Regions from separate parts of the Roseateles sp. 22389 genome, predicted to be linked through region 1. Evidence: predicted binding sites of a transcription regulator. Region 1 holds the regulator's gene; the other holds the start of a gene.
What was found. The regulator FliA, encoded in region 1, starts transcription of late flagellar genes. The targets are predictions, from matches to a motif close to CTAAAGTTTNNNNNNNNNNNGCCGNTA.
Positions count from the first base shown of each region.

Region 2: ACTJKJ_RS12880 (FlxA-like family protein) is a predicted target of FliA. The motif match lies at 1,207-1,233, and genes of this name have one in related genera.

Region 1 covers NZ_JBQEOF010000002.1:436,573-439,562, reverse strand. The annotation lists gene ACTJKJ_RS04975 (MinD/ParA family ATP-binding protein) at 144-965, shown strand; gene ACTJKJ_RS04970 (RNA polymerase sigma factor FliA) at 987-1,700, shown strand; gene ACTJKJ_RS04965 (methyl-accepting chemotaxis protein) at 1,845-2,990, shown strand, end outside.
Region 2 covers NZ_JBQEOF010000008.1:12,870-15,859, reverse strand. The annotation lists gene ACTJKJ_RS12890 (MFS transporter) at 1-278, opposite strand, end outside; gene ACTJKJ_RS12885 (inositol monophosphatase family protein) at 338-1,126, opposite strand; gene ACTJKJ_RS12880 (FlxA-like family protein) at 1,260-1,646, shown strand; gene ACTJKJ_RS12875 (response regulator) at 1,719-2,153, shown strand; gene ACTJKJ_RS12870 (VOC family protein) at 2,217-2,711, opposite strand; gene accC (acetyl-CoA carboxylase biotin carboxylase subunit) at 2,722-2,990, opposite strand, start outside.

The DNA.
Region 1 (2,990 bases):
GCGGGGTGTTTCCCCCTTTCAATTCCGCGTCGAAGGGTGGCCCCCGGGGCGAAACTTCCGGTAACGGCTCCAGCAATGGCGCTTCCCTGTCAGAGGGAAACGACCGCTGGAACCCAACACGTAAGACGACACAGAGCAGCCCAATGCGCGATTTCAGCAATGCTCCCAAGGACCAGGCCGACGGCCTGCGACGCCTCTTCGCCACCGCGCGGGTGCGGGTGGTGCCGGTGGTGAGCAATCCGCATGTCGTGGGCAGCGGCGCGCTGCTCGAAGGCATGTGCGCCGCCTTCGCCGAACTGGGCCTGCACACGCTGGTGGTGGACGCCGGCGAGCAGGCCTCGGCGCCGTCCGACCTCGCGGCGGTGGACCTGGCGGCGTGCGTGGAGCCGCTGTCGGCCAAGGTGTCCTTCCTGGCCGCGCGCGGACTGCCGCTGCGCTACATCAACGCCAACGGCTCGGCCGCCCAGTTCCTGGAAGCGGTGACCGACGCGGCCCCGTTCGCGGACGTGATCCTGCTGCATGCCAGCGCGGCCGAACTGAGCCGCGTGCTGGTCTCGCGCGAGGTGAGACCGGTGCTGCTGGCCGACACCGACGTGCAGAGCGTGACCTACGCCTACGCCGGCATGAAGTGGTTGACGCAGCGGGCGGGCCTGATGGTCTACAGCCTGCTGCTGGCCTGCAATCCGCAGCTGCGCCTGGCCGAGCGGATCGCGCAGCAGCTTTCGAGCTGCGGCGATGGTTTCCTCGGCGCGGTGCTGCGCGAGTGGGCCTGCCTGGATCCCCGCCAGCCGGTGACGGCGCCGCTGACGCACGAGATGCGTCACATGGCGCGCGAGCTGCTGCTGGCGTCGGTGCCTGGCGCGGCGCTGGACAGCGCCGCCGATGCGATGCCGCTGCGTCCGCGGCCGATGTGGCAGCCCAAGGCCGGTCGCGCCCCGCAAGGCGTGACCCTGGCTGCGCATTGACCCCGGATGGGAGACGAGACGATGTACACCGCCAAGGGTCAACTCGACAACAACTCGCTGATCCGCCAGTACAGCCCGCTGGTGCGCCGCCTGGCGCATCAGATGATCGCCAAGCTGCCGGCCAATGTGGAACTGGACGACCTGATCCAGGTCGGCCTGATCGGCCTGACGGACGCGCTGTCGCGCTTCGACACGGCGCAGGGCGTGCAGTTCGAGACCTTCGCGACGCAGCGCATCCGCGGCGCGATGCTCGACGAGCTCCGCGGCAGCGACTGGATGAGCCGCGGCAACCGGCGCCAGCAGCGCTCGATCGAGAGCGCGGTGCACAAGCTCGAGCAGAAGCTGGGCCGTCCGCCGCAGGAATCGGAGATCGCCGCGGAGATGGGCATCTCGCTGGGCGAGTACCAGGAGATGCTGGGCAAGGTACGCGGCACGCAGCTGGTCTATCTGGAGGACATCTCCGGGGATGACGACAGCGACGACTACCTCGACCGCCACGTCAGCGACGAGTCGGCCGATCCGATGTCGATGCTGCGCGACCACCGCATGCGCGAGGCGCTGGTGGAGGCCATCAAGAACCTGCCGGAGCGCGAGGGTTACGTCATGTCCATGTACTACGAACATGACATGAACCTGAAAGAGATCGCCGCCGTGCTGAAGGTGACCGAATCGCGGGTGTGCCAGCTGCACAGTCAAGCGATTGCCCGATTGCGCGTGAAGCTGCGCGACTGGTAAAACGGGCCGCACAGCGGCCGCAGTCCTTGTGGTCCAAACACCATGGGGGAGCGTCCGATGTGGGACTCATTGCGCAGGCGAGCCGGGAAGGCGTCGCCTGACGCGTCGGAGGGCGGCGCCGGGATCGGCCCGCGCGAGCCGACGATGCAAGGCAAGACCACCACCGTCGTCCGGGAGCTGTCGGGCGGCGTGTCCAAACTGGGCCGCGACGCGGCCGAAGTCCGCGGGCTGCTGGAGGACACGCAGAAGGTCGTGACCTCGCAGGCGCAGGCGATGCAGGCGCTGGGCGCGGAGCTCGAGCAGGTCCGGCATGCGCAGGACGGCATCAACCAATCGACGAACCAGACCCGCGAGGCGGTGGGGCGCGCGCGCACGGCGCTGTCCGGCGTGGGCGACGAGGTCGGCGAGATCGTCTCCACGCTGCGGCTGGTGAGCGACGCGGCGTCTGAGATCACGAAGATCGCGCTGCAGACGCGACTGGTCGCGTTCAACGCGTCGGTCGAGGCCAAGCGCGCCGGCGAGGCCGGACGCGGTTTCGGCGTCGTGGCGGACGCGGTCAAGGACCTGGCGGCGCAGGTCGAGGCGTCCTCGAAGGCGATCATGGGCACGGTGGGAACGCTCGATTCGCGGATCGAGAGCTTCAGCCGCGAGCTGCGGGCGGACGGCGCGGGAGGCGCCGCGCAGAGCAAGATCCACCAGGCCTTCGCGGATGTCGAGGTCGACGTGGACCTGATCGCCAAGTCCGCGCAGGAGAGCCAGGCGACGACGCAGCTGCTCGCGGCACGCTCCGGCGAGCTGGGTGTCGAGATCCAGCAGGCGATGCGCAAGCTCGACTCGGCCTTCGCCTGCAGCGACCGCTTCCTGCGGCTGTCGGAGCAGATGATCGAGCAGATCGCGTCGAGCGGCGTGGAGGTCGAGGACTCGCCGTACATCCAGACGGTGCAGGAGGCGGCGGCGGAGATCTCAGCGCTGCTCGAGCGCGCGGTGGCGGAACGCAAGATCGACACCGCGGCGCTCTTCGACGAGCACTACCAGCCGATCGCCGGCACCGATCCCCAGCAGTTCACCACGCGCTTCACGCAGATCGCGGACCAGCTATTCCCGCAGGTGCAGGAACGGGTGCTGACTTTCTCGGACAAGGTGGTGTTCTGCATCGCGGTCGACCGCAACGGGTATGTCGCGACCCACAACAAGCGGTATTGCCAACCGCAGCGGGCCGGGGATACGGCCTGGAATACGGCCAACAGCCGATATCGCCGGATATTCAATGACCGCACCGGGTTGGCGTCC
Region 2 (2,990 bases), on a different contig from region 1:
CGTTTGCGGCCGAGCCGGTCGGACAGGCGCCCGAAGACCAGTGCGCCAACGATCGCGCCGGCCAGGTAGAGCGAGCCGGACCAGCCGACCTGCACCGCGGACAGCCCCAGCGTGTCAGGTCGCTCCAGCACGGCGCCGACGGAGCCGACCAGCGTCACCTCCAGGCCGTCCAGCACCCAGGCCACGCCCAGCGCGAGCACCACGCGCCAGTGCCAGCGTGACCAAGGGAGCCGATCGAGCCGGCGGGCGATGTCCAGGGAAGCGAGCGAGGCCGTCATCGACGGGCGATGCGGCAATCGGCGTTCCCCGCTCGGGGCGTTCGACGGCGCAGGCTCGGTCAGACCCTCCAGGCCGCCGCGGCTTCGTCCCACACCTCGGGGCTGCGCGCCACGAGCAACCCGGGCTCGCGGTCGCCCGCGCGGTACGGCGTGCCGTCCAGCCGCGCGGCGACGCCGCCGGCCTCGGTGACGAAGAGCGTGCCGGGCGCGTGGTCCCAGGCGAGCTTGCGCCAGTAGAGCGTCGCGTCGAAGGCGCCCTCGACGAGCGCGGGGTATTCCGCACCGGCGCAGTTCAAGCCCGGGAGGATCTCGACGCCTTGCCAGGTCGCCACGCGACCCTGGTGTTCCTGCGGCAGGAAGCGCGTCTTGACGACCGCGCGACGCAGCCCGGGTCCCGGCGCCGCCTTCAGCCGCTCGCCCTCGCGCCAGGCGCCCTGCCCGCGCCGCGCGTGGTGCAGCACGCCGCCGATCGGATCGAGCATCCAGGCGCCGACCGCCACGCCATCCTCGAGCAGTGCCACCATCGACGACAGCGGCTCGCGTCCCGAGATGAAGTTGAAGGTCCCATCCAGCGGATCGACCAGCCACACCTGACCCTCGTCGAGCTGGTCCAGCAGCTCCGGGGTCTCCGCGCACTGCTCTTCCCCGACCACGCGCGAGCCCGGCACCAGCGCGCGCAGCTCGGGGGTCAGGAAGGCCTCGACCTCCCGGTCCACCGTCGTGACCCATTCGCCGGGCGCCTTCTGCATCACGTCGTCATCCGCCAGGCGGCGGAAGCGCGGTGCGATGTAGGTGGTGGCGGCGTGCCGCAGCAGCTCGGCGACGGGATCGGGACGGGTGGCGCTCATCCGGCGATGCTACCCGCACGGGCTTGCCCCTCGCGGCGACAGGCGCGCCGGCACGCTGCGCGGCATGCGCCCGGACGACGCTCAAGACCTGCCCCCGGCGGTCGATATCCCGAGGGTTGCCGAAGGAGTTTCCATGCATGTCGCCGTTCCCACCGCCGCCGCCGCCCCCGCCGGATCGTCCACCTCCGCGCCTTCGGGGTCGGGCAGCGATGCACAGATCGCCCGCCTGCAGGCCCAGCTCAAGCAATTGCAGAAGCAGATGAAGGACCTGGCGACCGATTCGACGATGGACCCGTCCGTCAAGGAGAAGCACCAGAAGCTGCTGCAGGCGCAGATGCAGATGGTGATGGAGCAGATCGCGCAGATCCAGAAGGCGGCCGCGGAAGCCGCCCAGGCCAAGGCGGCGGCACGGAGCGCCCCGCCGGTGGCGCCAGCGGCGGCTCGCGCGGAGGAGGAGCCGGTGGGCCGGCGCTCGCCGGCGACATCGATGCTGGGCGCGCTGCTGGACGAGGTCGCCTGACGCGCGCCGGGCGCTCGGGCGCTCGGGCGCGGATCCTGCCGCGCTACGATTCCCCGCCTGAAGAGGTGTCAGATGGTCACGACGATCAAGCGCGAAGAATTCTGTTTCCTGGTGGTCGACGACTTCTCGACCATGCGCCGCATCATCTCCGGCCTGCTGCGCGAGCTCGGCTTCAAGAAGATCCTGGAGGCCGAGGACGGCAAGGCGGCGCTGCGGCAGCTGGAGCTGTCGGCCGAGTCCGGCGAGCCGGTCCACTTCGTGCTCAGCGACGTGAACATGCCGGTGATGAACGGCTTCCAGCTGCTGGAGGCGCTGCGCACCAAACCCGAAGGCGATCAACTGCGCACGATTCCGGTGCTGCTGGTCACCGCCGAGGGCCGCAAGGAAGACATCATCCGCGCCGCGCAACTCGGCGCGACCGGCTACATCGTCAAGCCGTTCAACAAGGACACGGTCGGCGACAAGATCCACCTGACGCTGAAGAACCGGAACATCCTGGTCGACTGACGCGCCAGGAGTGCTCCTGAAGCGCCAAGCGTCCCCCATCGGAGCCGGCTGCCGTCAGCCCCATCAGCCACCGGCTTCGCCCAACGCCTTCACCACCTCCTCCGGCGCCTGCACCAACTCGATCAGCACGCCCTCCCCCGCAATGGGGAACTCGTCATTGCTCTTCGGATGGATGAAGCAGATGTCGTAACCCGCCGCGCCCTTGCGGATGCCGCCCGGCGCGAATCGCACGCCGTTGGCCGTCATCCACTCGACCGCCTTCGGCAGGTCGTCGACCCACAGCCCGACGTGGTTCAGCGGCGTCGTGTGCACCGCCGGCTTCTTCTCCGGATCCAGCGGCTGCATCAGGTCGACTTCGACCTTGTGCGGCCCGCTGCCGATCGCGCAGATGTCCTCGTCGACGTTCTCGCGCTCCGACACGAAGTTGCTCGTGACTTCCAGCCCCAGCACGTCCACCCACAGCCGCCGCAGCGCCGCCTTGTCCGGCCCGCCGATCGCGATCTGCTGGATCCCCAGGATCCGATAGGGCTTCGCGCCCTGCCCGTTGGATGCGCTCATCGTCTCCTCCTCACTCGAAGCGCACGATCGGCTGATCGACCGCCAGGCTCTCGCCCACCTTGGCCAGCACCTCGGCCACCGTCACGTCCTGCGTCGCGGTCAGGATGTTCTCCATCTTCATCGCCTCGATGACGGCCAGCCGCTCGCCCGCCTGCACCCGCTGCCCCGGCTCGACCGCGACATGCACCAGCAGGCCCGGCATCGGCGACAGCAGCAGCTTGCTGGTGTCCGGCGGCGCCTTGTAGGGCATCAGCCGGTGCAGCTCGGCCGCGCGCGGCG